2 linked regions of the Hahella sp. HNIBRBA332 genome follow. Each later gene encodes a partner of the first gene's protein in a complex. Links are inferred from orthologs where the notes say so. Each region holds a gene or a part of one and is shown on either strand. Other genes may lie near its edges.

Region 1 (15,240 bases):
ATATTATTCAGCAGAACGGCGCGGAAGTGGCGTTTCCAACGCAAACGGTGCATTTGCCGGACCAACTGAAAGTGTTGAAAGAAGCAGAAAGTTTACAAGATCGGAGAGAATGACATGTACGCCATTATTGGAGGCACTGGACTGACTGAGTTGGACGGTCTGGAAATCAAGGGGCAGGACAAGATCGATACGCCCTGGGGGGCTCCCTCGGCGGATATCGTACGCGCGCAGTTGCAAGGGAAAGAGGTGCTGTTTTTGGCGCGTCATGGCAATCCGCACCGAATACCTCCTCACGAAGTGAATTACCGCGCCAATATTTGGGCGCTGAAAGAAGCGGGGGCCAAAGGCATTCTGGCGGTGAACGCCGTGGGAGGCATTCATCCGGATATGGGGGCGACCCATGTGTGTATTCCTGATCAGGTGATCGATTACACCTATGGGCGCGAGCATACTTATTTTCAGGGCGATATCGACCATGTCACCCATATTGATTTCAGCTACCCCTATGATGAAGCGCTGCGCAAGCTGATTTGTGAAAAGGCGACGGCTTTGGGCGTCAAGCACAGTAACTTTGGCGTTTACGGCGCTACACAGGGGCCTCGTCTGGAGACGGTGGCGGAAATCCGTCGCATGAAGCAGGATGGCTGCGACATCGTAGGTATGACGGGAATGCCGGAAGCGGCGTTGGCGCGCGAGCTGGATGTCCCTTATGCCTGTATTTCCCTGGTCGTTAATCCGGCGGCGGGCGTTAGCGAAAATATCATCACCATGGAAGAAATCCATGAGGCGATTGATCAGGGGATGGGGTATGTGAAGCAGCTGCTTGCGGCGCTGGTTGCAGAGAGCTGACCTTCAGCGTTGTGCGTTATACATACTGATCTTTGAATGAAAAAAAGCGGGGAAATTACCCCGCTTTTTTATTGGATGCTCAAAGCCGTCTAACTTGTGTGTGTTATATCAGTCTTCCGTTGGACTATCGGTTTCGCTTTCTTCTGGCTCTTTCTCGTCCTCGCCAGCCAGGTTGCCTTCTGCGGTGTCGACGGAAGTCTGGATGCGCACATTACGGACCGGGATAATTTTCACTAGTACGCCTACGACAGGATGATCCAGATAGTGGACCTCGCCGCTACGCATGCGGCGTGATTGTCGGTTGCGGTAGCGGGCGACAGGCTCAAGTCCTCTGAAGGCCTCTTCCATGAACGGCTCCTCGCTGTCGGGAGCGGTGACCTTTGCTTCCGGCGCGTTTTGCGGCATTGGCGTGAGCGCATTGGCGGCGCCCGTTTGCTCGGGGAAGGGGGTAAACATGTCATCCATAGCGCCGCCTGGCTGTTTTTGCCTCCACTCCACCAGGGATAAATCAATCGTAGTGTGCAGGTAGCGAGTGCGTGACAGGCTCACCACGCCTTCTATGCTATAGCCTTGACCCAATCTTTCCGTATCAAAAATGCGCACGGGCGTATCTTGGTTGTACGCGAGATTCGAGACCCAGGATTTATGCCAGACAACCTGATAACCAGAGCGACGGTCAAGGTTGTTGGCGATCCACTTTAACAATGTCTGGTTTGCGCCGAGCGCCTGTTTCTGCAGACTGCTCAGCGGTGTGAAATCCACCAGAAGCGGCGCTTCGGGATTGTAATCGACGGGATAGTATTCAAAGTTTTCTTCCCCTTCCGGCACGGGGGTTTTGAACATGATGAGGTCAATTTGATAAAGCCCTGCATAGGCGCGAAGGCTGGAAGACATAAGCCCAAGAAACAGCGTGAGAAAGAGTGCAATGCTTCGCGCTGAAAAAGGGCAAAGTTGAGGTGTTCGGCAAAATAGCATTTATTTGGACAACTTCTTTTGTTTTGTGATTGGAAGGCGTGCGCCAGGGAATAAAAGCTAGGGCGGGTTGATGGCGCCAATTGGGAAGTGGCCATCCATCAACAAACCCTCACAAAGTATACTACATTTCCCTGGCGCCGGGGCCGCCCGGCAGGGTTATGCGCGGGCGGGGGCGAAGGATTTCAGAAGTTTTTCCACGAATTGCATACGGTCTTCCTTGTCCTCCAGTGAGCGAGTGACGCGTAACTTGGAGCCTCCGTCCAATTTATAGTGCCTGGGTTCACGCTGGATGAGATTGACCAGTTTGATCGGTTCGATGGTGGTCTTCGCGTTGAATTCGATCACGCCGCCCCTGGCGCCGATATCAATTCGAGCGATGCCCAGCCTGTCGGCGGTCAATTTCAGGCGAGTCTGGCGGAACAGATTTTTGGTTGCGTCAGGCAAGAGGCCAAAGCGGTCAATCATCTCAATTTGCAGAGACTGCAATGCGTCCTCATCCTTGGCGCTGGCGACGCGTTTATACAGGATCAGACGGTTATGGACATCCGGCAGATAGTCGTCGGGAATCAGTGCGGGCAAACGCAGATTGACTTCACAACCTTGATCGAGAGGTTGGGTCAGATCCAGCTCTTTGCCTTCACGCATGGCTTTGACTGCGGCATCCAATAATTGCAGATAAAGAGTGAAACCGATGTTCTGAATGTGTCCGCTTTGCTCTTCGCCAAGCAATTCCCCTGCGCCGCGAATTTCCAGGTCGTGGGTGGCCAGGGTGAATCCGGCGCCGAGATCCTGTGCGCTGCTGATGGCGTCCAGCCTTTTCTTTGCGTCTTCAGTGAGATTGCGCGGCGGAGGGGTTAGCATATAGGCGTATGCCTGGTGGTGAGAGCGACCAACCCGGCCTCGCAGTTGGTGCAACTGCGCCAGGCCGAACTTATCCGCGCGCTCAATGATAATAGTGTTGGCGGAGGGGATGTCGATACCGGTTTCAATGATGGTGGTGCACATCAGCACATTGAAGCGCTTATGGTAAAAATCCGACATGACCTTTTCCAGTTCACGCTCCCGCATCTGGCCATGGGCGACAGCTACGCGCGCGTCCGGAACCATCTCCTGTAATTCCGCTGCGGCCTTATTGATGGTGTTAACTTCGTTGTGAAGAAAGAACACCTGGCCGCCCCTCAGTATTTCCCGCAGCACGGCTTCTTTAATAATGCTGTTGCTGTGCTCCTGTACAAAAGTTTTGACGGACAGGCGCTTCTCCGGCGGTGTGGCGATAATCGACAAGTCGCGGACGCCCTGGAAGGACAGGTTCAGGGTGCGTGGTATTGGTGTGGCGGTCAGTGTGAGTATATCGATATTGGCGCGCAGAGATTTAACCTTCTCTTTTTGTTGCACGCCGAAACGATGCTCTTCGTCGATGATCAGTAAGCCGAGATTTTTAAACTGGATGTCTTTTTGCAGCAGTTTATGGGTGCCGACAAGAATGTCGACTTTGCCTTCTGACAGCTTGTCTTTGACTTTCTCTATATCGCTGGCGCTGCGAAAACGAGAGATCAGTTCGATATTGATCGCAGTGTCTGCAAAACGATCCTGGAAGGACTGAAAATGCTGCTGCGCAAGCAGTGTGGTCGGCGTAAGTATCGCCACCTGCCGTCCTGCATGAGCGGCGAGAAAAGCGGCGCGCATGGCGACTTCTGTTTTGCCGAAGCCCACGTCGCCGCAGACCAGTCGGTCCATGGGGCGTGGTTTCATCATATCCTGCAAGACTGCGTTGATCGTTGTGGCCTGATCTGGCGTCTCCTCAAACGGGAAAGAGGCGGAAAAAGCGCGGTAATGCTCGTCTGGAGGCGGGCAGGCGTAACCTTTGTGCAGTTCGCGCTTGGCGTAAATCTCCAATAGCTCCGCTGCGCTGTCTTTGATTTTCTCTGCTGCTTGGCGCTTAGCGGCGGACCAGCGATCCGTACCGAGTTTATTAATCGGCGCCAGATTGTCGTCAAGACCTGCGTAACGAGATATCAGATGCAGGGAGGAGACTGGTACATAGAGCTTGGCTTCGTTGGCGTATTCCAGCACCAGAAACTCCTGCTTTTGGCCGTCCACTTCGAGCGACTGCAGGCCTTTATAGCGGCCGATGCCATGATCGATATGCACGACCGGCGCATTAAGCTTCAGCTCGGTCAAATTCTGAATAATGTTTTCCGGGCTTTCCTGCGTGCGCTTGCGTCGCCTCCGCTGCAGAACTCTGCCCTCATACAGGTCGGCTTCCGCTACGACCAGAATCCGGTTTTCGTTATCGGCGAAACCTTTCGCCAGCTCCGCCACCGTAATATTCCACGGGGCGTCGGAATTCAGGCACTCTTCCCAGGATTCCAGCAGATTGAGCGGTCTGCCGTGCTCCTTAAATGTATCCATCAGCGCCTGTTGGCGTCCGGCGGATTCGGCGCACAAGACAACCTTGTAACCGCTGTCCTGCTGGGCGCAGTCAACAGCCTGCAGCGGGTTTTCCTTCTTGGCGTCCAGGGCCAGGTGAGGAAGGGGAGAGAACGGTTTGTCCGTTTCTTCGGACTTGGCGCTGAATTGCGCGCGTGGGAACTGCTTCAGTCCCTCAAACAACTCCTCAACTCGCAGATAGATATCCGCCGGCGGCAAAATGGGGCGCTGAATGTCGTGGCGCAAATCCTCGTAACGCTGCTCAAGATCTTTCCAGAAATGCAGCGCTTTTTCGTGCAGCCCGTCATAAAGGGCGAAACAGGCGTCCTTTGCGACATAATCCAGCAGGCTCGCGGTCTCGGTGAAAAACAGAGTGAGATAATACTCCAGTCCGGGCGTAGCGATGCAGCGGCTTATGTCTTGCAGCAAAGGGCTGTTGCGCGATGCGCCAGGAAACTTCTCGTAGAAGTTGTCTTTGAACAGTTGGATGGACGCGTCGTTAAGTGGAAATTCGTGCGCGGGCAGCAGACTGATTTCATTTACCTGTCCTGCGGAGCGCTGAGTCTCTGGATCAAACTGGCGCAGGGTTTCGACTTCTTCGTCAAACAAGTCGATACGATAGGGCGCTTTGGAGCCCATAGGGAATATGTCGAAGATCGATCCTCTGACGGCAAACTCCCCGTGCTCGTAAACTGTATCTACACAGCGGTAACCCGCCTGCTCCAGCTCGGATCTATAACTGTCTATCCTGAGCGGCTGCCCTTTGCGCAGGAACAAGGTGGAGCGCTGGACAAATTCTTTCGGCGCCAGGCGCACCATGATGGTGCTGAGCGGAACGATAAGCAGGCCGCTGTCGCAAGTCGGTAGTTTGTGCAGGGTCTGAATACGCTGGGAAATAATGTCCTGGTGAGGCGAAAAAGTATCGTAAGGAAGGGTTTCCCAGTCCGGCAAAGTCAAAATTGGGGGTGTGTTTTCATTTTTTTTCGCATCCCCTAAAAAAAATTTTACTGCTGATTCGAGCTGATCCGCCGAAGGCATATCTGGTGTTATTACCACCAACAGGCGTTTTTGCTCTTTGAGCGCCTGCGCCAGAATGTAAGCGTCTGACTGTCCGACTGCTTGAGGCCAGTACTTGATAGTCGTTGAATTTGAAGGAAGTTGGCGCCGCTCTGTCAACTCTATATCTCCACCTTAAAGTCAAGGGGCATTCTACAATTGTTTCGTAAAATCACAACCAAACCCCGGAAACGTGATAGCCAGTCCACTTGTGTAAGAGTCCTGAAACGCCTTGGAATGCGTTAAAAATCAAGGAGCCTAAATTGCTTCGGATGTTTTGAAAAGGGATAATGAGCGCCCGATTTGCGCAGACGAGAGGTGCATAAAAGTGAGTCAAGAAAAATTGGATGCTTGTTTTGGGGAATGGAAGGAACGCGAAACCGTCGCCGAAGCGATGATTCCCCTTATCGGAAGACTGTACAGAAAATATAACGTCATCACATCCATATATGGTCGCCCAATCATCAACCGTTCAGTGATCGGCCTGTTAAAGGCGCATCGCTTTGTGCGTCAGGTGGCTGAACATGAACTGTCCGTGCACAATACTTATCCTATATTAAAGTTGCTGGACGAACTGGAACTTGGGCACGCTCACGTAGATATCGGCAAGCTCGCCATTAAATACGAAAAAATAAAAGACACGGTTGCGCTGGAAGATTTTGTGCGCAGCGAGCTGGACGAAGTGGTTGGGAAAGGCGCCGTCGAAGGAAGTATGGGGACTTCCGGAGAAAGCAAAGATGTCGTGTTGTTCGGTTTCGGACGTATCGGACGTTTGCTGGCGAGAATTCTTATTGAGAAAGCCGGCGGCGGCGCGAACCTGCGCTTGCGCGCAATTGTCGTGCGCAAAGGCAATGCAGATAATGATCTGGAAAAACGCGCCAGCCTGCTACGTCGCGATTCCGTACACGGCTCCTTCCAGGGCACGATCACCGTGGACGAGAAAGAATCCGCAATTATCGCTAATGGCAACTACGTTCAGGTTATCTACGCGAATAGCCCGGATGCAGTGGATTACACCCAGTACGGCATTGATAACGCGATTGTTATCGATAATACAGGGGTATGGCGCGATGAAGCCGGCCTGTCCCGCCATCTGGAATGTAAAGGCGTTAAGGGTGTGTTGTTGACTGCGCCGGGCAAAGGCTCGATCAAGAACATCGTATATGGCATCAACAACCATCTGATCACTGCGGAAGATCGCATTCTTTCCGCGGCCTCCTGTACGACCAACGCCATTACCCCGGTGCTTAAAGCGCTGAATGACGAGTACGGCATCAAAGATGGTCACGTGGAAACCGTTCATTCCTATACCAACGACCAGAACCTGATCGATAACTACCACAAAGGCAGCCGCCGCGGACGCAGCGCCCCTCTGAACATGGTTATCACGGAAACCGGCGCAGCCAAGGCTGTCGCCAAAGCGTTGCCTGAGCTGGCTGGCAAGTTGACTGGTAATGCGATCCGCGTGCCGACACCAAACGTGTCGCTGGCTATCCTTAACCTTAATCTGGGTCGCGATACTTCCGTAGAAGAACTGAACGGCTATCTCCGTGATGTGTCTCTGCACTCTGATTTGCAGAAGCAGATTGACTTCGTCAATTCGCCGGAAGTGGTGTCCACTGACTTTGTCGGCTCCCGTCGCGCAGGCGTTGTCGACGCGCAGGCGACCATCGTCAACGGTAATCGCGCCGTGCTGTATGTTTGGTACGATAACGAAGCAGGATACAGCGCGCAGGTGGTTCGCGTCGTGAACCAAATGGCGGGCGTTACCTATACGGTCTATCCTAAAACAATGGGGTAAAAGAGCCATTGTCGGATCGACCCTGAAAGGTTGACCAACTGGTTAAAAAGGCGGGCCATGGGTGTCCGCCTTTTTTGTCGATGTGGAAATATTGAGCGGTCGAATTGGGTGTTCTAATACTAAAGTCTAGGTGTGCTGGTAGGCTGTATATCCTGGTAAATGCGCCTGAATAATTGTAATCAGATGGTAATAAACCTTAGCGGAGCCCCTGAATGACTGAATTCACTGAAAAAATAGGGGATTGGCCGTAGAAGCTCGCCCAGCGTAGTAGAAAATCCGGATTTGCGTCACTATAATTATGGCGTTTTTTGGTCGGCCATCCTGTGCATCCCTCCAACAAGGGCAATCCTAAACTCCAATCACAAGAGCGCATTCGTGGTGGCTGTAAATCAATTTATTCTGATGATTAGGCGGGGCTAGATGATCAAGATCAAGAAAGGCTTGGATCTTCCGATAGCCGGAGCGCCTGCACAAGTCATTGAAGACGGTAAGCCTGTAAAACAGGTTGCTTTAATCGGATTTGACTACAATGGCATGAAACCTACCATGGAAGTAAAGGTAGGCGATCGTGTCAAGTGCGGCCAGCTTCTATTTACTGATAAAAAGACGGAAGGCGTCCGTTACACTTCGCCAGCGAGCGGCGTCGTGTCGGCGGTTAACCGAGGCGAGCGTAGGGTGTTTCAGTCGGTGGTTATCGACGTTGAAGGGGATGAGTATGAGCAGTTCGCTCAGTACAGCCCTGAGGAATTGCTCAATCTGTCTCGCGAACAGGTTGTCGAGAACCTGATCGCTTCCGGAGACTGGACTGCGTTGAGAACGCGTCCGTACAGCAAGGCTCCTGCCATTGACGCTGAGCCTCATTCCATCTTCGTGACGGCGATGGACTCCCACCCACTGAGCGCCGATCCGGCGGTCATTATTAATGAAGCCAAGACCGACTTTAAAAACGGTCTGATTGTTCTGGGTAAATTGACTCGTGGCAAAGTCTTCGTATGCGCCCGCGCTGGCGTCAGTTACGATCTGCCCAGCAGCTCTAACGCTGTACAAGAGCAGTTTGACGGCCCACATCCCGCCGGTTTGGCTGGCACCCATATCCATTACCTTGATCCTGTGAGCGCGTCCAAAGTTGTTTGGACGATAGGTTATCAGGACGTAATCGCTATTGGTCGCCTGTTCACATCCGGACGTAAGTCTGTGGAGAGAGTGGTCGCGTTAGCGGGCCCTATGGTCAATAAACCTCGTCTGTTGCGCACCCGTGCGGGGGCGTCTCTGACCCAATTGACAGACGGTGAATTGAAATCATCCGAGGTGCGTCTGATTTCCGGTTCCGTTCTTGGCGGCCGCAATGCCAAAGGCAGCGTAGCTTTCCTGGGGCGTTACGCCAATCAGGTATCCTGCCTTGAAGAAGGCTACAAGCGTGAATTCATGGGCTGGTTGTCGCCGGGTTCCAATAAGTTCTCCTTATTAAATATTTATCTTTCCAAGCTCAACCCGGGCAAATTGTTCAACTTCACCACCACCACGAACGGCAGCGAGCGGGCCATGGTCCCCGTTGGTTCGTATGAGAGGGTGATGCCGTTGGACATTCTTCCAACACAACTACTGCGCTCACTGATTGTCGGCGACACAGAAATGGCGCAAAAGCTGGGTTGTCTGGAGCTGGATGAAGAAGACCTTTCCCTCTGCACCTTTGTGTGTCCGGGTAAATATGAATACGGTCCTATTCTTCGCGATAGCCTCACTCGCATTGAGAAAGAGGGTTGATGCATGGGAATGAGAGAATTTCTTGACAAAATTGAGCCGCAATTTGAAAAAGGCGGCAAGTATGAGAAGTGGTACGCGCTTTACGAAGCCGTCGACACCATCTTCTATACACCTTCCAAAGTGACCAGCGCCAATACGCATGTGCGTGACGGCGTTGATTTGAAGCGCATCATGATTACGGTGTGGTTCTGTGTATTCCCAGCCATGTTCTTCGGCATGTACAACGTGGGTTACCAGTCTAACACCTATCTCGCCGCTAATGGTTTGACCATGGATATGGACTGGCATGGCGCAATTATCGCCATGCTGGCTGGCAATAATCCCGCCAGCATTTGGGATAACTTCATTTATGGCGCGGTTTACTTTCTGCCTATTTATGCCGTTACGTTCGTTGTCGGCGGCTTTTGGGAAGTGTTGTTCGCAACGATCAGAAAGCACGAAGTGAATGAAGGTTTCTTTGTTACTTCTATTCTCTTTGCTTTGATCTGCCCGCCAACAATCCCTCTTTGGCAGGTGGCCTTGGGTATCAGTTTTGGGGTGGTGATCGGTAAGGAAGTCTTTGGCGGCACGGGTAAAAACTTCTTGAACCCGGCGTTGACTGGTCGGGCGTTTCTGTATTTCGCATACCCTGCTCAGATTTCCGGCGATGCTGTTTGGACCGCCGTTGACGGCTTCAGTGGCGCAACGCCTCTGAGCGTAGCAGCTTCCGGTGGATTGAATGCGTTGTCTACCAACATTTCCTGGATGGATGCGTTCCTTGGCTTCCAGCAGGGCAGTGTGGGTGAAACTTCAACCCTGGCTATTCTGTTGGGCGGCGCTGTGCTGTTGATCATGGGTATTGCGTCCTGGCGTATCGTCGCTGGCGTTTTTCTTGGGATGGCGGCGACAGCTACTTTGTTGAACGTTATCGGCTCTGACACCAATCCGATGTTCCAAGTGCCTGCACACTGGCATTTCGTGTTGGGCGGCTTTGCGTTCGGTATGATGTTTATGGCGACGGATCCCGTGTCCGCATCCATGACTAATACTGGCAAGTGGGCGTTCGGCATATTGGTTGGCCTGATGACAGTCTTGATTCGCGTTGTTAACCCGGCGTTCCCTGAAGGCATCATGTTGGCTATTCTTTTCGCCAACCTGTTTGCGCCGTTTATCGATCATCTGGTGATTCAGGCCAATATCAAACGGAGGCTGGCGCGTGTCTAAGTCAAACGATTCTATTCAAAAGACGGTCATCGTCGCGCTTGCGTTATGTATCGTCTGCTCAATCTTCGTATCTGCTTCAGTTGTACTGTTGAAGCCTATACAGGTTCAAAATAAAACGTTGAACCTGAAGGAAAATATTCTGCGTGCTGCAGGAATGTTAAGCGCGACTCCCTCTAAGAAAGAGGTGGAGGAGAAGTTTGCGCAGATTACTCCTAAGATCGTCGACCTGGATACCGGCAAATATGTCGAGCCCAAAGACATCGGTTTTGAGAGTGTGGATGCGTTCGATCAGAAGAAATCCTCACAAAACCCTGACCTTTCCAAAGCGTTGTCTTCAGGCGAGGATTTGGCTGGAATAAAGCGTCGCGAGCGCTACGCGAAAGTATATCTGGTTAAAGAGGGAGACAAACTGACCCGGGTGATTTTACCTGTTAAAGGGTATGGTCTCTGGTCCACTCTTTATGGCTTCCTTGCTCTGAAGGCTGATGGCGACAGTGTGGTCGGACTCGGTTTCTATGAGCACGGAGAGACGCCAGGATTGGGGGGGGAAGTTGATAACCCCAATTGGAAATCACAATGGCCTGGCAAAGAGGTATATGACGAAAACTTTGACGTTGCCGTACGACTTGTCAAAGGAGGGGTGAATCCTTCGGCGTCTGACGCTAAGTACTCTGTAGACGCGTTGTCCGGCGCCAGTCTCACCAGCCGTGGCGTAGAGAATCTGCTTCATTACTGGCTGAGCGAGAGCGGGTTTAAAACGTATTTGGAAAGGGTAAGATCCGGGGAGGCAGGAAATGTCTGAAGTAACGCCGAAGAAGGTTCTTCTGGAGCCAATTTTCTCCAACAACCCGATTGCCTTGCAGATCCTTGGGATTTGTTCGGCGCTGGCGGTGACGACCAGTCTGCAGCTGTCGCTGGTTATGGCTATTGCTGTGTCATTGGTAACCGCTTTTTCCAGCTTTTTTATCGCCATGATCCGTTCGCATATTCCAAGCAATATTCGAATTATCGTGCAAATGACGATTATCGCCTCTCTGGTAATAGTGGTTGACCAGGTGTTGAAAGCCTATGCATATGAAATCAGTAAGCAGCTTTCCGTCTTTGTTGGTTTGATTATCACTAACTGTATTGTAATGGGGCGCGCTGAAGCGTTCGCTATGCAAAACAGTCCGGTGTTGAGCTTCTTTGATGGGATTGGCAATGGCGCAGGGTATGGTGCGATTCTGTTGATAGTCGCCACAGTTCGGGAATTGTTCGGAGCAGGTAAGCTGTTTGGAGCGGAAATTCTGCCGACGGTGGCGAATGGTGGGTGGTATCAGCCCAATGGCTTGCTATTACTGCCTCCAAGCGCGTTCTTCATCATTGGCCTGATCATCTGGGGCTTGCGCTCCTGGAAGAAAGATCAGGTGGAAGCGCCGGAGTACAAATTATCCGCGCATAAAGTTAAGGAGGCGTTTTAAGCATGTTTGAACATTACCTGAGCCTCCTTATCAAGGCGGTATTCGTTGAAAACATGGCCTTGGCCTTCTTCCTGGGAATGTGTACGTTCCTGGCTTTGTCCAAGAAGATGGAAGCGGCTATTGGTCTGGGTATTGCGGTTGTCGTCGTACTGGCTGTGACTGTGCCTGTTAACAACGCCATTTATAATGGCCTGTTACGCGAAGGCGCATTGAGCTGGGCGGGGTTGCCTAATGTTGACCTGAGTTTCCTTGGGTTGCTGACATATATCGGTGTTATCGCCGCTATCGTACAGATATTGGAAATGGTGCTGGATAAGTTCTTCCCCGCGCTTTATAACGCGTTGGGTGTGTTTCTCCCGCTGATTACCGTTAACTGTGCGATCATGGGCGCCTCCCTGTTCATGGTTGAGCGTGATTACACATTCGGAGAGAGTCTGGTGTACGGTTTCGGCGCTGGACTGGGCTGGGCGTTGGCGATCATCGCTTTGGCCGGTATTAGAGAGAAGCTGAAATACAGTGACGTTCCTGAAGGTCTGCGTGGTCTGGGCATCACCTTCATCACCGTAGGTCTGATGTCGCTTGGTTTTATGTCTTTCTCAGGCATCTCTCTGTAATCGGTCCGAACAGGTGAAGGTTAATTACAAATGAACACTGAAATCATATTGGGCGTAGTCATGTTCACCGCCATAGTGCTATCACTGGTGGCGGTGATCCTGGCGGCGCGCGCAAGACTGGTCAGCTCGGGCGACGTCACCATTGAGGTGAACGGCGATCCCAATCACACAATCAAAACGCCAGCCGGCGGCAAGTTGCTGCAAACATTGGCTGGAGAGGGCGTATTCTTGTCCTCCGCCTGCGGTGGCGGCGGCAGCTGCGCACAGTGTAAGTGTAAAGTTTTCGATGGCGGCGGCTCCATGTTGCCGACGGAGAGAGCGCACTTTACACGTCGTGAAGAGAAAGAAGGCTGGCGCTTGTCCTGTCAGGTTGCTGTAAAGCAGGACATGAAAATCGAAGTGCCGGAAGAAGTCTTCGGCGTTAAGAAATGGGAGTGCGAGGTGGTGTCTAACCATAACGTCGCCACTTTCATCAAAGAGCTGGTATTGAAATTGCCGGACGGTGAGGTTGTTGACTTCCGCGCTGGCGGTTACGTTCAGCTTGAGACGCCAGCCTACGACGTGACGTTCGATAAGTTTGATATCGAAGAGCGCTTCCGCGAAGACTGGGATAAGCACAACCTGTGGCGTTTCCGTTCCGTCGTGAAAGAGCCGGTAATTCGCGCATACTCTATGGCGAACTATCCAGAAGAACGCGGCGTACTGAAGTTCAATATCCGTATTGCGACGCCTCCTCCAGGCACCAACTTCCCACCTGGACAAATGTCCTCATGGGTATTCTCGTTGAAGCCTGGCGATAAGGTAACTGTATACGGGCCCTTTGGTGAGTTCTTTGCTAAAGAGACTGACGCTGAAATGGTGTTCGTTGGCGGCGGCGCCGGTATGGCTCCAATGCGCGCGCACATCTTCGATCAGCTGAAGCGCCTTAAGACCAGCCGTAAAATGTCTTTCTGGTATGGCGCTCGTAGCCGTCGTGAAATGTTCTACGTGGACGACTTTGACGGACTGGCTGCGGAGAATGATAACTTCCAATGGCATGTGGCCCTTTCCGATCCGCTGCCTGATGACAACTGGACGGGCTACAAAGGGTTCATTCACAACGTGTTGTATGAAAACTACCTGAGAGACCATCCAGCGCCAGAGGACTGTGAGTTCTACATGTGCGGACCGCCCATGATGAACGCGGCAGTTATCAAAATGCTGAAAGATCTAGGTGTTGAGGACGAGAATATTCTACTAGACGACTTTGGTGGTTAGTATTATTTCTGCGTTCTTCAAAATCAGAAAGCCCGCCAGTGCTTTACTGCTTTCCAGCAGTCTCGCATTGGCGGGCTGCTTTCATTCTGGCCCGGAATTGCACTCTTCTGAGGGCAAGATCATGGGTACGACCTATCATGTTAAGTGGGCTTCTGATTCGAGTAAGTCGGAGCAGGAACTGGCGCAGGGCGTATTGGCGCAATTGCAGCTGGTTGATCGCCTGATGTCGACTTACAAGCCTGAGTCGGAATTAAGCCGTTTTAATCAGTCTGAGCCCGGAAGCTGGTTTGATTTCTCGCCTGAAACATTTGAAGTATTTCAAATTGCCCAGGGCGTAAGCGATATCAGTGGCGGCGCTTTTGATATCACTGTGGGCAAGCTGGTGAATCTTTGGGGCTTTGGTCCTGATCTTCGCCCGATTAAGATACCGGATGACGCCACGCTTTCCAGCGAGTTGTCCAAAGTCGGCTACCAACATCTCAAATACCAGGCGGATGGCGATAAAGTCCTCAAAGAGACAGCGATGTACGTTGATCTCTCCGCTGTCGCCAAAGGATATTCCGTTGACCTGGCGGCTAAATACCTGGAATCGCAGGGCGTCACTGACTATCTGGTTGAGGTTGGTGGGGAAGTCATGCTGAGCGGCCATAAACCAGACGGGCAGCCTTGGCGGATCGCCATAGAGTCGCCGGTAGTAGGCGAAAGACGGGCTCAGGACGTGTTGGAATTGGATAGAGGCGCGGTAGCCACCTCTGGAGACTATCGTAATTACTTCGAAGAAGACGGCGTGCGCTACTCCCATACCATTGACCCCCGCACTGGCAGGCCGATTGGCCATAACCTTGCCTCAGTAACGGTCATCGACGATACGGTGGCGCGCGCGGATGCTTTGGCGACGTCCTTTATGGTGATGGGGCCGGAACAAGGTATGGAGGTGGCGGTCAAAAACGATATCGCCGTGTTGTTTATTGTCCGGCGGGACGGTAAGTTTGTAGAAGAAACGTCTCCCGCGTTTTTGCAACGAATCAAACGATTGGAGGAGTAGAGCGATGTATGTGTTTCTTGTTGTGTTCGGCGTCATGCTGCTCATCGTTTTGGCCATGTCTATTGGCGTCATTCTGGGTCGCAAGCCTATTTCGGGTTCTTGTGGCGGTATGAGCGCCTTAGGTATGGAGGTCGCCTGCGATATTTGCGGAGGCGATAAAAACAAATGTGAAAAAGAGACGGAAGCCGCCAAGCAATCACAGGCGCAGGCTGAAGATCTCGCATACGACGCCACTCGTAAGGAGTGAGCTCTTAACCTTATATAAGCAAATCTGCGGAATGCCTCATTGGGCGCTCTGCGGGTTGTGATTGAGTTGTCGCACGCGACGATGCGCTTATCTGGCGTCGCGATTTAAGTCATTAATTATAAAGATGTCCCGTCCGGCGGCCTGCGGCGGCTGCGATCCGGCGGGATAGGATTTCAGGAGACCGACAGCGCATGGCTGAATATCGTTATGATGTGGTTGTAATTGGCGCCGGGCCGGCTGGCGAAGGCGCGGCGATGAATGCTGCGAAGCACGGCAAGCGCGTTGCAGTGATTGAGGATAAGAGTCAGGTTGGCGGCAATTGCACCCATATGGGGACAATTCCGTCGAAAGCGTTGCGACATGCAGTTAAACAAATCATCCAGTTTAATACCAACACTATGTTCCGGGATATTGGGGAGCCGCGCTGGTTTTCTTTCCCCAGAGTCCTGCAGAATGCGGAACGAGTAATTGGTAAGCAGGTCAAAATTCGTACACAGTTTTACGCCCGCAACAGGGTTGATCTGTACCGCGGTCGCGCC
Region 2 (15,348 bases), 3.6 Mb from region 1 along the record:
CCCTTCGCCGGCGGCGAGTCAGGCGTCCAGTACGCCGCGTCCATGGCGCTGTCGCATCCCGATATGCTGGGCCCCGTCTTATTACTTTTGATCGCCGCGCCTTTGCTGGCGATCAGCGTCCATTTCAATAAACCGAATCTCGCTTTGACGAGCGCCGCCTTCGCCCTGGCGTTCCTGGTGTGCGTTCCCGGTTACCTCGTCGCCCTCGACCTCCATACCTTGCCAACCTACGCCGACAATATTGAGGACTATCGCACGCTGAAGCGTTTCTTCAATTCCTTCTTCACGCCGAATAAGGGCCAGGCCATCGCCCTGCCCGACACCGCCAACTTTGATTCATTGGGCGGCCGCCTGGAGCTGGCCTTTCTGTGTCTGGAATGGGGTTGGTATATATCCACTGGCGCCGCGGCCATTCTCTTCATGATGACGTTGTCCAAGGCGCGCCTGCGCTTCTATCCCATTGCGCTGCTCATACTGGCCACCCCGCTGGCGTTGACGCTCTATGCGCCCATGCAGGCGGCGAAATACAGGCAGGACGCGCAGTGGCGTCTGACTGAGGGTAATCCGGCGTCCGCATTTGGCGCCATGGTCATCGCTTTCAAGCTCGATCCCCTGCTGACTTACTCCGAGCAGGCCAGCCGGCTTTTCTCACAATTGAACGCCATAGTGTTCAAACCGGAAAACCCCGCCGCCGCGCTCTATCAATCGGCGCAGTTGGAAACCGCAGGCAAGCGCCAGGAAGCGCTGGACACGCTGCATACGGCCCTGCAACACCGCCGCGAAGATGAGTTCTTTCCTTATGTGGCGCACCATACCAAACGCCGTCTCACCATCCTGACTGACCGGGTCATCAGTCGTAACTACCGTCACGAACAATGGGATGAGGCCTTGCTGGCGTTGCAGGAAATGCTGAGGGTCTATCCTGAAAGCGACACCCTGCGGGCGATGGCCAGTCTCGCCTATATCCGCCAGGGCGTGCCGGAAAGCTGCCTGTCCAGCGTTTCCGCTTCGCTCGAACGAATTCAAGGCTCCAGCCTGCGCGCCGACCTGCTGGCGACCCAGGGAGAATGCCTGATGATGATGGGTAAAGTAGATCAGGCGCGGCAGTCGTTCCAGCTTTCCATTGATGCGGACAGCGTGCGCAATCTGCGCGCTGTGCGCGGGCTGAGTGGGTCATGACCATGCTGTGGCGAAGCGCGCGACAGGGACTGCAGGCGAGCCGCAAAATCTTTCCGGCGTTGCTGGCGTTCTCCCTGTTGCTGGGACTGATGACCACCTACGCACTGGAGCTGAAGAACCGGCAAGGCGTGCGCTTGAATTGGGACGGAGCCCAGTGGATCACCGCGCCAGACGCCCGCGCCGTCAGCTATTTCCGCAAAATATTCATCGTGCGCGCCGCGCCCTACAAAGCCTTCTTGAAGCTCGCGGGAACGGAGAATTACAAACTCTATATCAATGGCGTGGAAATCGCGGTGAAATCCGCCGCCACGTCTGAGCCAATCTGGCTGGGCGCGGTGGAGTCATACCTACGCCCCGGTAAAAACGTCATCGCCGTTCGGGTGGAAAAGTCCACCCTCGGCGGCGCGCCGGCGATGATACTTTCCCTGCGCGTGCAAGACAGCCAGGGGCAAGAACAGCGGCTAGTCAGCGACAACGCCTGGAAAGCGTCCTTTACCCCCGCCAATGGCGGCGCCGACGCCCGGATTTGGTATCAATACGGTTTTTATGACGCGGACTGGCGGGCGCCGCATTTAGCCAGCGAGCTAAAACCGCCCGCCATCAGCGGCAATGTGGATTACGGCTATTTTCTGTGGAGCCGCACCAGCGCGCTGCAGCCGATCTGGCGCAGCGGCGCCGGCGACAAAGCGTCGGAAGCCCGTTTTGTGCTGACCTTGCCCTTCTCCCGCACCGCGCTGCAAAACGCCTGGTTGATGGCGCAATGCAACGGCGCCTTCAAGGTTAACGTCAATCAACGCCGCCTGGGCGACTACGCCAGCGACTACCCGCAAATCAAAGTCATCAATGTGTTCCAGCCCCTGCGTACTGCGCCTGTCAATCAAATTGAGGTGTTCGCGGATTGCGACCCGGCGCTGGGAATGGGGTTACAGGCGATCGTGCAGACCGGCGACGATCGCTTCATCAGCTTTCCCGGCATAGACTGGCGCGTCAGCCCAGTCAGCGCTACGGATGCGCCGGCGAACTATGAGAGCCCAGCCTATACGCCGCACATCCGCCAGATATCGACGGAGTCAGCAGAAAGCGCGCTGATCCGTTTCGAAGACCCCAGCCTGGAGGTTATGCGGCAAACCCGTTACCCCGAATTGATCCTGCGCGCGCTGAAATGGTGCGCAATCTGGCTGTTGCTCAACATTCTCACCAGCACAGCTCTGTTGTTGGCGCTGGGAAGTTTGCCCCGCCTTGTCACAGCGATAAACCTGTTACTCACCTCCGTCACCTGCAGCGGCGCCTTGCTGTGCGCCCTCGCCCTGGACGCGCGTCTGCTTACTAACAGCCTGTTTAATTTAGGCGTGGTCACCGCGCTGTTCGGCGCTGCGCTTCTGGGGCAGGCCTTGTGCGCCCTGCAGTTGCGCTCAGCACGCTTTGCAACCAGTCACATTAACGGCGCCGCCGCTTATACTGGCGCCGCGGGCGCTCCCTCTAGAATCCTGGAGGAAAGCCTATGAACAGCCGCGCCGGGTCGCAATGGATGAAATGGCCGCTAATGCGCGCCAAGGCTAATTCCTTTCCGGTGATCATGCTGATCGCCACCGCGCTGATTGCTCTCTCTTTCAGTTTGCGCGTAGGCGGCCTGGAGGCGCGCGCGCTTACCATTGATGAAGCCACTATCGCCAGTTTTGTAGAAGGTGTGTTGGATAAGGGCTATCCCTATATCTACGTCAGCACCATGGAAGTACCGCTGGCCACTTACGAACTGGTGCCTTACTTTTTAGCGCTATCGGTCAAGTTGGGCGGCTTTTCCGAGTTCACCCTACGTCTGCCGGCGCTGCTATTCTCCACTGGCGTATTGGGTCTGATTTTCTGGATCAGCCTGCGCCGATTTGGCTTGGCGGCGGCGATTATCGCCGGGCTCTTATACAGCCTTTCAACCTGGTCCATTTACTGGTCGCAGAACGCATTTCACCCGGCGCAGACGCAGTTCTTCACTTTGCTCACCGCCACGGCGGTCTACCATCTGTTACAGCAGGAACGGGTTCGTTTGCGTTTCGCGTTATTAGTCTGGGCGCTGTTCACCGTGACCTATCTGAGCTGGGAAGGCTCTGGGTTCCTGCTCCCAGTCATGGCCGTCATCGTGCTTATATTCAAACGGGACAATCTGACCTGGATCTTCCAACGCAATCTCTGGGTAATGTATCTGCTAGTGATTTTAACCCTGGTCGCACAAGGCGTGCGCCGGGTGGCGCTGCAACAGCCGCACCTGATGCTGGGCTCCGGCAAAGGCGATGTCAGTCTGCCGCAGTTAGGTTTTCTGAAAGACAGTTGGGAGCCGGGGTTTTACTTCATCAATTTCTTTGGCATGGAAACGCATCTCATCACCGGAGCCGTATATCTTCTCGGCGTTTACTACGCGTGGAAGCGTCCGACACTGCGTTTTTATTATCTGGTGTTCCTTATTACGCTTCTGTGTCTCAGCAACTTTTTGCTGTTTTACAACGCCCACTATGTGTTTTTTATCTACCCGTTTTTCATTATCAGCGTCGGCGCCATTTTGACGTTTCTGATAAAAGACGTAACGCGCCTCACCGCCCGGGTGAAAGCCCCCGCAGCGACGGCGATCGCCAGTTTCAATCTTGCAGCGCTCTTATTGATGGCGGTGATGTCGATGAACTCCAATCTGATCCATTTCTATAGCATCGGCAACCTGGGACATCTGGGATTTCGCTCGGATTACCGGGACGGTTTCGCCGGCGTGGATTACCGCAAGGTGTCCGCCACATTGAAACAGGGCTATCGCGAAGGCGATAAAGTCATCAGCATGGCGCCGATGCCAACCAAGCTGTATTCCGGCATTACGCCGGATTATTTCCTGCAAACCATTACCGATCGCAAGATCGTCTACGACCGTAACCTGGACTCGCCCTTCTATCGGGACAAATTCCTGGGCACGGTGGTGCTGCGCAGCGACAGGGAGCTACAGGACGTACTGAACCAGAATAATCGGGTCTGGTTGGTGGCCTCCCCCTGGAATGCGATGACGCTGGTCATCGACGCGGACACCTTGCAATTCGTCCAGCGCAGCATGCGCGTGGTGGACGAGAGTTACGACGCCAGACTCTTTTTATGGCAGAAATAAACAAGGGGAATGAAATGAACATGGAAGCTAGAGCAACGCATGTACGTTGCATCATTCTTGCCGGCGGTAAAGGCGCCCGGCTGCGCTCGCGGGTTGCAGATCTGCCCAAACCCATGGCGCCGGTGGCTGATCGCCCATTTTTGGAGCTGCTGCTGGATCAGCTGGAGCGCCAGAATATCCAGGATATCGTGCTGTCTCTCGGCTATAAAAGCGAGCACATCGTCCGCCATTTCGAAGAACACCCCCGCGCCACCCAGCGCCTGAAGTTCGTGATCGAGGAAGCGCCCATGGGCACCGGCGGCGCGATTCGTATGGCGGCGGAGCAACATCCTGCGCCTTACTATCTGGTGCTCAATGGAGACAGCTTCTGTCACACCGACTTACAGGACTTTATTTCCTCCGTCTATCGCAGTGAGTTCACCAACGGCATGCTGGCCGCGCTGCAACCCGACTGCTCTCGCTACGGTAAGCTCACCGTACACAAGCACAGCGGCAAAGTGATTATGATTGAGGAGAAAAAGCCGAATGCCGGCCCTGGCCTGATCAACGCCGGCGTCTATTTCCTCAGCGCCGAGTTCTTACATAAACATTGTCCCCAACAAGGCGCGTTTTCCTTCGAACAAACCGCCTTTCCGGCGCTGGTGGGCGGAGGTTTATACGCCTACACCAAAGCCGGTCCGTTTATCGATATCGGCATACCCGAAGACTACGACTTTTTATGCGCCCACACAGAGCAGTTCTTTCCACAGCGGGAAGCAACCCTTTCCGCGCTCAGTGATTGAGCCCGGACAACCAGGAGGATGACCAATGAACATTGACATGGACTATGTAAAAGAACGCATCAGAGATTCGATTGCAGTCAAACAACGCCTGCTCGCAGACGAGGCGCTGATGGAGAAAGTGCTCCGTCTGGGTCAGGTCTGCGTGGAGGTTTATAAAAGGGGCAACAAGGTTATCCTGGCGGGAAATGGCGGCAGCGCGGCGGACGCGCAGCATATCGCGGCGGAATTCGTCAGCCGCTTTGAATTCGATCGTCCCGGTCTGCCGGCGCTGGCGGTGACGACAGATACCTCCATGCTGACGGCCATCGGCAATGATTACGGCTACGAACGGGTTTTCGCACGCCAGGTGGAGGCCAACGCCAAACCCGGCGACCTGTTCATCGGCATCACTACGTCCGGTAATTCCAAGAATATTCTGGTCGCCCTGGAAAGCGCCAAGGAAATGGACCTGATCACCGCCGCCTTCGCTGGTTCCGGCGGCAAAGTGCAGGACCTGGCGGAGCACGTCATCAACGTTCCCTCCATGCATACGCCAAGAATTCAGGAATGCCACATCATGATCGGACACATTATCTGCGGTATCGTGGAAGACGCGATATTCGGCGAAACCGCCGCCTGAACTGGAACTCACAACCACTGACAAGGACACGATTATGTTGGACATACCGCAACTCCTCTCCCGAGTGAAACTGTTCCGTAAAAAGGCCGCCGTGCGCTGCGCCATGTGCTCAATGGGCGGCGTCGGCTCCACTGCTCTGGCGCGCCATATCGGCTCCATCTCCGATAAAACCATCCGCGAACACGCCTATACGCCCGCCGTGTATGACGATGAAGTCGATATTCGACTCGGTTACATGTTCGGCAATCCTTACGACGCTGTGCTCTCATTGTTTCGCCGCAATTATCAGGACATGCACGCGAAAGCCATGAACGTGAACAGCCCTACTCCGGCGCGTTCGCTGCGCGGCATGACGCTGGAAGAGTATTTGGAAAGAGGCGTGGATGAGTTCAATATCGAGCGCCAGTTTGATAACTGGGTCAGTAATCTGTCCCCCAAACACCCGACTATTTTGATTAAGTACGAGAGCCTGGGTTCGACTATCGACAAAGTGCTGGAGTTTTTCCAGTGCGAGGAGCCGTTCGAACTAAAGCGTCGCAATTCCTCCTGGGTGGACCAGCCTTCACGCATCATTGAAGGACTGCAGCTGATTTACGGCGATGTCGCCGCCAAGATAGACGCCATGCCGCCGCTGAAAATATTGCTGCCGGAAAGCGCTCACACCCGTACCCTGAACGCCGTTCCCAGCTAATTCCAATACAGGTCCCGGAGGCAGAGCCTCCGGGTTCGCCGCTTACTTGACCGCATTGTTCACACTGGTGTGAAAGCCGCCCATTTGAGGCGATATATCCGTATTCAATAAGTCCTGATTCCAGACTTCGATATAGTAAATGCCCGATTGCAGCGCGAACTTGATGGCGTCGATCAAGTCTTCCCGGGTAATTTCGTTATAAGCCCGGGTTGAGGCCGTGCCGACCAATTGCACGCCGGCAAAGCTGGACGCAGCGCCGGACAACAGCAGGCTATACATTTCCGGGTACGCAACCTCCGCATTGCGACGACTCCACCAAGCCGCAAATACGCCAAAGCGCGCGCCAATGGAGGCCTGCCCATAGGCGACAACCTGCTCCGCCACAGTCGGCGAACCCAATACCGGATGCACATCCAGATCCAGACGAGTGTCGTCAAAAGCTTGGCTGTATGCATCCAGAATTCGCTTCCAAGAGCTTACTAACGCAGACTCGCTGTATCCTTTCGCATAGAAGTCCGCTTCCGCCTGAGCGTCAAAAAAGTACTGCATTTCAAAGCCATTGGTAGTGGAGTTGGTCATATGCACCAATTGCAATGCCTCCTCGCCGCTATAGCGAGCGCCCAAGGCCGCAATAAATTTTGTCAGGTAATGCAGATAGGTTTCATCCCAGGGAATCGGCAGACGCCGGGGAATGTCCCTGCGAAAGATGTAATCCAGCATGTCCGCGCCTTCGGATTCCAGCCAGGCCGGCGCAGCATATCCATTCAACAGCGCGAAGGTGACATGCAACCCCTGCGCCTTGGCTTTGGCCAACTGCTGGTCCAGCAATGTCCAATCATAGACGCCGGGAGATGGCTCCATTTCCGCCCAGGGAATGCGCACCAATACGCCATCCAGATAAGCCGCTTCATCGATATTATTAAACACCGAGGAGGTGGTGCTGGTAGTCGGACCACAGCTGCAATAGATACCGGCAAGTTCGTAGGTTTTAGGTGACTCAGGCTCACCAGGATCGTCGATGATGTCGTCCTGACCGGCATCACTATCCACACTGCCTGTTGGCTCCGGGTTATCTGAATCTATGCTGGCCGTGGGATCGGTTTGGGTATCCACAATCTCCCCATTTGAGTCGGCGCCGCTACCTGTACTTCCTCCGCCACCGCCGCCACAAGCACATAGAGTCAAAAATAGAGCCGCTAATAATAATCTGGCCGCCATGACGCCTGACCGCATCAGAGCGACAGACCACTGATAAGTTCGCAACAACATAGTTCATCCCATAACTTCAGCGCCGGACTGACCGGCAAACATGCAATCCATCGCCCGCAACTACCTGAACACGGACATTTGGCGAGGGCATCATATAAGGATGAAACTGATCAAAAAAGAAACGGTTTGTAAAAACGGGGGGTGTAGCGCCGGCTGTAACCATATTCCAACAAACAGCAATAAATTCATCAGGGTATGTTGCAGCGAGTGAGTCACAGTCTTCTTTTATAAAGATATGCAACGCTAAAATAGCCAATAAAAAGCATACCTGTCGCACAGCAACAACGATGCGACAGGAGGCCTTAAACCACACCAAGGAAAGACAATATGAGAAGCATAATAAAGCTGGCGCTGGCCATCGCCTTGAACGCCAGCATTCTGGGTTGCGCCACGTACTATCAACCTGTCCGCTTTTACGACGCATCCTCTTGCGAGTACCGAATCACCAGTCTGCGGCAAGACATTCATACTTGTTACGGGGAAGCATTCCCAATTGAGTATGCGGTATTGGTCGCGGCGCAAAGCGACGGTCAGATTTTTCGTGAGCAGTTGAAAACGTTGGCGGGCTTCGACTGGGAAAATGAGCGCGCCATCCTCATTACCGCGCTAGCCGATAAAGCCAATAACGATGGCTATCACACCGATGTGAAAACTGCTCAGGATGTACTGGCGGGTCGCCCTTTCATGATTCAACTGTATTCTCATGAGGGAGATTTATTGGCGGAATCCAGTGAGTTGGTGGATTTGCATTGGATTCAGTCACATCAGAGGTAGGGGAGATTTACAGGGGGTAGCGAAGCGTCAGACTACACCGCTTCGCCTTGAGGACGCGAGCTGACTTACCAGGGATAAGCTGCTTCTTTCACTTCCGGGGTAGGTGAAGATGTGACTTTCAGCGCCAACATCAGTTTCGCGGGGGCGCCGCCTTCGAGCACAATCTTACCTTCTGAAAAAGCGTCGTCATCTTTACCGCGTTTACCGATGAGGACTTCTTCAGCGCCATTTTTGGAGGCATGATAAAGCGCTTCTTCCATATCAATCTGAAAGACTCTACCCAGAATCGTACGCGTCCCTCGCGCTCTTTCCCATACTTCCAGACATGGCGAAGGCTTACCATTTTTTGAGCCTTCCTTGGTGATCAATTCCACTTGATATTCCGTGCCGGTCTCAAAGTCCTTTTTTGCAATATCCAAAATTGTAGTCATATCCTACTCCCTTGTTTTTTGCCGTTAATTTTTCTAATAAGGCCGTCACGCCTTGACGGCCTGTCTTCAGCATTATGGCACAATATAACGATGGATTTGGCCGCACGCCCTCCTCTGAATTCGCCACAGCCCCTGTTCAGCGGCTCATATTCGGCCACCTGCTAGACATCAGGTCACAGCGCCGCGGCAGATTCGCTCCAGAAGTTCAGGAAACTCAATTCCGGCGGCCCTCGCCGCTTGCGGCAATAGACTGCTCGCTGTCATCCCCGGCAACGAATTCCCTTCCAGGCACCACAGAGCGCCGTTATCTTCCATACGAAAGTCGATCCGGCTGTACACGCCCAGCTTCAGCGCCGCATGAGCCCGCAATGCAATTTCCTGCATGACGACGGCGTCAGCCTCGGAAATATCCGCAGGGAATATTTCACGGGCGCCGCCCACCTGATACTTGGCTTGGTAATCGAAGATCTCGTTAGGCGCGATAATTTCGCCAACCGGCAATGCTTTCCCCTCCAATATCCCAACCGTGAATTCTCGTCCGGGAACGAACTTTTCAATCATGACTTCATCGTCGTATTCACTTGCAAGCGCTATCGCCCCCGCCAGTTCAGCTTCTTCACGCACTACACTTAAACCGACGGTGGAGCCTTGCTTGCTGGGTTTGACCACCACAGGCCAACCTAATTTCTTCGCGACCTCATCGCTGCTTGCCGGCGCCATCAGCCAATCCGGCGTGGGTACGCCCGCGGCCCGAAATAAGCGCTTACTCAGGTCCTTGTCCATAGCCGCCGCGCTCGCAATATGATTGCTGCCGGTATACGCCAGGCCTGCAAGATTTAGCATCGCCTGAATCCGCCCGTCTTCTCCGGCGCCGCCATGCAACGCTAGAAAAACGACATCAACGTCACGGATATTGAAAGCCTCCGCAGACAAAGCAATGGCTCGCCCGCGCACATCGGCGATAACTGAAGTAGACGGAGGCTCTGGAGCCACACCGGCTTGCAGTAGTCGCACCTCCTCCGCTGCAGATAACTGCCCAGTGGCGGTATCCACAGAAAACACTTCATGCCCCAGACTACGCAGCGTCGGAATAATTTGCGCGGCGCTGGCGATTGAGACGTCCCGCTCCTCGCTCGTGCCGCCGAATAATACTGCGATTTTCATGGCCCTGATTCTCCTCACCCAGACGCAAAAACAAAAAAGCCCCAAAATAATGGGGCTTTCAAGTCAGGCTGTCACAGCTCTATATCTTAAATATTCTTTAGCTTCCGGTTCAGAAGGGAATATCGTCGTCAAAGTCGTCCATAGGCTCTGGCATGGGCGGTTTTGGTTGCTGAGGCTGTTGCGGGCGTTGTTGCGCCTGATTCGGGGCGGAATAACCGCCGCTGGACGCGCCATAGTTATTGTTGGGGGCGCCGCCGTAATTGTTCGAAGGAGCGCCGCCATAATTACCCGCAGGCGCAGCAGCTGGAGCGCCACCATAGTTATCGCCGGAAGGAGCGGATTGCTGCCAGCCGTCGTTGTAACCTTGCGAGTTATCCATACCACCGCCGCCACTGCGACTGTCGAGCATCTGCATCTGGCCTTGCATGTCTACAACAATTTCTGTGCTGTAACGATCCTGTCCAGACTGGTCCTGCCATTTGCGCGTTTGCAGGCGACCTTCAATATATACTTTGGAGCCTTTTTTCAAGTACTGTGCGGCGATCTCCGCCAACTTGCCGAACAGCACAACCCGATGCCATTCCGTACGGGGCACCAGTTGTCCCGTCTGCTTGTCTTTATAACTCTCGTCAGTCGCCAACCTCAGGTTGGAAATCGCGCTGCCGGAGGGGGTATAACGTGTTTCCGGATCGCTACCCAAATTACCAATTAGAATTACTTTATTTACACCACGCGCCATATCGCTCTCCAAACGTTATCCCTCAACCTGGGCGGTGAGAGGGTAATTTACCAGCGCTTTCTCATCAAAGCGCTGTCTATCAATCTTTAAATACGCCAAGTGTTCTTCAATCACCAGAGTGACGTCTTCAACACCATGAATTTGCGTCAGTTCCTGCGCTATCTTATCCGCTGCGTCCACATTAAACGGTTGCAGCGACAGCACATAACTCGCTGTATAGGGAGGATCAGGCATGAACAGGGACACTCCGCCCCATACTACCGCCATCACTGTACAAAGACCATACACCCCCATCAAACCAAACTTCTGGTAGGCCAGTCCACCTAGGACGCCCCCTAGAAAGGCGCCGAAGAACTGCGAGCTGGAGTACACCCCCATCGCTGTTCCCCGCATTCCCGCAGGCGCCACCTTGCTGACCAAAGAGGGCAAAGTCGCTTCCAAGAAGTTGAAAGCCAAGAAAAAGCCGAATACAGCCAGGGTAAACCCGATAAAGTCGTTCCCCGCTTTCATTACAATCATGAGTGCGGCCGCCAATAACCAGACCGCTCCAATGAAAACCTGCCGCAAAAGCCGCTTCTTCTCACCGATGATGATCAGCGGAATCATGAATACAAAAGCCCCGCCCATCACCGCCAGATAAAACCAGCCATGTCGATCCGCGGCCATATTAAATTTATCCGCCAATGTAACCGGCATTGCGACGAACATCGCCGTCAATATCATATGGAGCGAGAATATCCCCCAATTCAGGCGCATCAGCTCTTTATGCTGAAAGGCATCCCGCAAGGCGGAGCCAAGAACTATCGTTTCCAGGTTACGCCGCTGCTGTAACGGGGTCGGCACTTTATACAACAAAACCACTCCTGACAACGCCATACACGCCGTCGCCCAAAACAGTCCAGATAATCCCGCAAAGCCCGAAATCAGTGGTCCTAAAACCAGCGCCAACGCAAATGACAGCCCAATCGTCATTCCCACGGTCGCCATGGCCTTGGTGCGATTCTCTTCCTGCGTCAAATCACTGAGCAGCGCCATCAATACACTGGCGATAGCTCCCGCTCCTTGCAACAGACGACCAAATATAACGCCATAGATATGATCGCTTAATGCAGCCACGACACTGCCAAGGCAGAATAACCCCAAACCGATCAAGATCAGCTTCTTTCGACCAAAACGATCAGACAACGCCCCAAAAGGCACCTGCATGACAGCCTGGCTCAAGCCATAGACGCCTATGGCGAGACCCAGTAGCGCTGGGGTTGCGCCCTCAAGCTCTCTGCCCAACACCATGAAAACCGGCAGCACCATAAACAGCCCAAGCATTCGCATGGCGTATAACGAAGCCAGCGCCGAGACAGCGCGGCGCTCCTGGGGCATAAACCTCTGCGTCTTTTGCATTTAACTACCGTACCAGTCCATCAAAAAGCGCACATTGTAGCATTTGACCAGCCACTTATTAATCGATTCGCTGTCGCTTTGCCCATCCTGTTTCCGTACTTATATAATGACCGGCTGTAAATTCCGGAGGTGAAAAGTATTTTATGGACACGATCCAAGTCCGCGGAGCCCGAACTCACAATCTTAAGAATGTCGACCTGGACTTGCCGAGAGACAAGCTCATCGTCATTACCGGGCTATCAGGCTCAGGCAAGTCATCCCTGGCTTTTGATACGCTTTACGCGGAGGGACAGCGGCGCTATGTGGAATCGCTGTCCACTTACGCCAGACAGTTCCTGTCCATGATGGAGAAGCCGGACGTTGACCATATAGAGGGCCTTTCACCCGCTATTTCCATCGAGCAGAAGTCCACCTCTCATAACCCGCGCTCTACTGTCGGCACCATTACAGAAATCTATGATTACCTGCGCCTGTTGTTCGCACGCGCTGGAGAGCCTCGCTGCCCTGATCACGACATCGTTCTCGAAGCCCAAACGGTCAGTCAGATGGTCGACCGAATCCTTGAGTTGCCTCAGGACAGCAAGTGGATGCTGTTGGCGCCGGTGATACGCAACCGCAAAGGCGAGCATCTGCATGTGATTGAGGGGCTGCGTGCGCAAGGCTTCATTCGCGCGCGTATTGATGGCATCGTAACTGACCTCGACGACATTCCCCAATTAGATAAGAAGCGTAAACACACCATTGAGGTTGTCGTCGATCGGCTCAAGATACGAGCAGATATTCAGACCCGATTGGCCGAGTCTATCGAAACCTGCATTGAGTTGGCTGAAGGCGTCGTCATCGCCGCGCCAATGGACGGAGACGGCGAAGAACTGATCTTTTCAGCACTATTCGCCTGTCCTGAATGTGGATACAGTGTCAGCGAACTGGAACCAAGAGTTTTCTCCTTTAATAATCCAGCCGGCGCCTGTCCAAGCTGTGACGGACTTGGCGTAAAACAGTATTTCGATCCAGAGAAGCTTGTAGAGCGTCCAGAACTGACATTGGCTGAAGGCGCTATCAAAGGATGGGACAGGCGCAGCGTGTTCTACTTTCAAATGCTGACCAGCCTTGCAGACCACTATGACGTCGACATTGAAACACCTTTTGAAGCGCTTCCTGAATCTTTCCAAAATGCGCTACTAAAAGGCAGCGGGCGCACCGATATCAAATTCAAATATGTGAATAGCCGCGGAGACATTGTCTTCAGAGAGCACCCATTCGAAGGCATATTGCCCAATATTGAACGTCGTTACCGAGAAACAGACTCGCAAATGGTGCGAGACGAGCTGTCCAAGTTCCTCACCCAGAAGTCTTGCCCGGATTGCCACGGCAGCCGACTAAAACGCTCTTCTCGTCATGTGTTTATCGACAATAAGAGCCTGCCGGACACATCTAGCATGGCCATCGGCGATGCATCCAGCTTCTTTCATCATTTGTCTCTGCCTGGCCGTAAAGGTGAGATTGCGGCGAAGATCGTTAAAGAAATCCAGCTACGTCTACAATTTCTCGTTAACGTCGGATTAGATTATCTGACGCTGGATCGCAGCGCAGAGACTCTTTCCGGAGGAGAGGCCCAGCGCATCAGATTAGCCAGTCAGATAGGCGCAGGACTCGTTGGCGTCATGTATGTGCTTGATGAGCCGTCCATCGGTCTGCACCAGCGAGACAATGACCGCCTATTGGCCACATTGACGCACCTACGGGACCTTGGTAACACCGTCATCGTGGTTGAGCATGATGAAGACGCCATCCGTATGGCGGACTATGTCGTAGATATTGGGCCTGGCGCCGGAGTCCACGGCGGAGAAATAGTCGCTCAAGGTTCTCCCGAACAAGTTATGGATAGTGATAAATCCATCACCGGCCAATATCTGAAAGGAACGCGATGCATTGCTGTACCGGAACAAAGAGTCCAGCCGGATCCAGACAAACAGCTCATTATTACCGGGGCTACCGGGAACAACCTGCAGTCCGTCACGCTAAAAGTCCCTGTAGGACTGTTTACATGTATCACCGGGGTGTCAGGATCAGGTAAGTCCACGCTGATCAATAGTACGCTCTATCCAATCGCCGCCACCAAGCTCAACATGGCGACCACTCTCACCGCCGAGCCCTATGAATCAATTGAAGGCTTGGATCATTTCGATAAAGTTATTGATATCGACCAAAGCCCAATAGGACGTACTCCAAGATCCAACCCTGCGACCTATACAGGCATATTCACACCAATAAGAGAGCTTTTCGCAGCGACTCAAGAAGCAAGATCTCGCGGCTATAAACCGGGAAGGTTCAGCTTTAACGTACGTGGGGGACGCTGTGAAGCCTGTCAGGGTGACGGAGTCATCAAAGTAGAAATGCACTTTCTGCCCGACCTCTATGTCCCCTGCGATGTGTGCAAAGGTAAACGCTATAATCGTGAAACTCTAGAAGTCACCTACAAAGGCAAATCAATACATGACGTGTTAGAGATGACAGTTGAAGATGCCCGGGAATTCTTCGACGCGATTCCAGCAATTGCCAAAAAGCTGCAGACATTGATTGATGTTGGCCTCTCTTATATCCGCCTCGGTCAAAGCGCCGTGACGTTATCGGGAGGCGAAGCCCAACGCGTCAAGCTTTCACGGGAACTCTCCAAGAGGGATACAGGCAAGACCTTATATATTCTCGACGAACCTACAACAGGCCTGCATTTCTATGACATTGATCAGCTACTTAAAGTACTGCATCGCCTGCGCGACCACGGTAACACCATTGTTGTAATTGAGCACAACCTTGATGTTATTAAAACAGCGGATTGGATCATCGATCTTGGCCCAGAAGGAGGAAGCCGGGGCGGATTAATTATCGCCGAAGGCGCGCCAGAAAGCGTTAAAGACAATGAGATGTCTCACACTGCTCATTTCTTGAAACGTATTCTGGAAAGCTAGCTGCAGAGAATGATACGGGAGCAGCGACCAATCGAAGCTCCTTTATCTAAGAAAAGGCCTAGCCTTCATTTTCGCATAAAAAAAGCCGCTAAAAGCGGCTTTTTAATATCCGAGAAGATCTTACTCTTCGTTGTCGCCTTCGGCTTCAACTACCGGACGGTCCACCAGCTCGACAAAAGCCATTGGAGCACTGTCACCCG

The links.
Region 2: the proteins of mfd (region 1) and uvrA are in contact, whole or in part, in a crystal structure (PDB 4DFC), measured with the Escherichia coli proteins. The link is inferred for Hahella sp. HNIBRBA332 from one-to-one orthologs.

The regions. Positions count from the first base shown.
Region 1 is NZ_CP132203.1:2,997,202-3,012,441, reverse strand. What follows is about bases 1,781-5,784. They hold mfd (transcription-repair coupling factor), read right to left. Parts: upstream 5,431-5,784; coding sequence 1,981-5,430; downstream 1,781-1,980. Other genes in these bases: O5O45_RS13330 (glyceraldehyde-3-phosphate dehydrogenase), read left to right, coding at 5,639-5,784; O5O45_RS13340 (peptidoglycan binding protein CsiV), read right to left, coding at 1,781-1,824. In the rest of the region: O5O45_RS13350 (mechanosensitive ion channel family protein), read left to right, coding at 1-113; O5O45_RS13345 (S-methyl-5'-thioinosine phosphorylase), read left to right, coding at 115-849; more of O5O45_RS13340, read right to left, coding at 958-1,780; more of O5O45_RS13330, read left to right, coding at 5,785-7,111; O5O45_RS13325 (Na(+)-translocating NADH-quinone reductase subunit A), read left to right, coding at 7,532-8,875; O5O45_RS13320 (NADH:ubiquinone reductase (Na(+)-transporting) subunit B), read left to right, coding at 8,879-10,078; O5O45_RS13315 (Na(+)-translocating NADH-quinone reductase subunit C), read left to right, coding at 10,071-10,880; O5O45_RS13310 (NADH:ubiquinone reductase (Na(+)-transporting) subunit D), read left to right, coding at 10,873-11,538; nqrE (NADH:ubiquinone reductase (Na(+)-transporting) subunit E), read left to right, coding at 11,541-12,152; nqrF (NADH:ubiquinone reductase (Na(+)-transporting) subunit F), read left to right, coding at 12,183-13,409; O5O45_RS13295 (FAD:protein FMN transferase), read left to right, coding at 13,402-14,454; (Na+)-NQR maturation NqrM, read left to right, coding at 14,459-14,701; sthA (Si-specific NAD(P)(+) transhydrogenase), read left to right, coding at 14,893-15,240. UniProt on the Escherichia coli protein: Couples transcription and DNA repair by recognizing RNA polymerase (RNAP) stalled at DNA lesions. Mediates ATP-dependent release of RNAP and its truncated transcript from the DNA, and recruitment of nucleotide excision repair machinery to the damaged site.
Region 2 is NZ_CP132203.1:6,569,742-6,585,089, reverse strand. The notes cover bases 11,968-15,348. They hold uvrA (excinuclease ABC subunit UvrA), read left to right. Parts: upstream 11,968-12,322; coding sequence 12,323-15,148; downstream 15,149-15,348. Other genes in these bases: rplQ (50S ribosomal protein L17), read right to left, coding at 15,269-15,348; O5O45_RS29305 (MFS transporter), read right to left, coding at 11,968-12,179. In the rest of the region: O5O45_RS29360 (tetratricopeptide repeat protein), read left to right, coding at 1-1,179; O5O45_RS29355 (hypothetical protein), read left to right, coding at 1,182-2,684; O5O45_RS29350 (glycosyltransferase family 39 protein), read left to right, coding at 2,681-4,312; O5O45_RS29345 (nucleotidyltransferase family protein), read left to right, coding at 4,333-5,094; O5O45_RS29340 (D-sedoheptulose-7-phosphate isomerase), read left to right, coding at 5,120-5,713; O5O45_RS29335 (hypothetical protein), read left to right, coding at 5,748-6,404; O5O45_RS29330 (beta-galactosidase), read right to left, coding at 6,447-7,517; O5O45_RS29325 (hypothetical protein), read left to right, coding at 8,001-8,447; O5O45_RS29320 (hypothetical protein), read right to left, coding at 8,513-8,878; O5O45_RS29315 (D-alanine--D-alanine ligase family protein), read right to left, coding at 9,047-10,042; ssb (single-stranded DNA-binding protein), read right to left, coding at 10,152-10,781; more of O5O45_RS29305, read right to left, coding at 10,797-11,967. UniProt on the Escherichia coli protein: The UvrABC repair system catalyzes the recognition and processing of DNA lesions. UvrA is an ATPase and a DNA-binding protein. A damage recognition complex composed of 2 UvrA and 2 UvrB subunits scans DNA for abnormalities.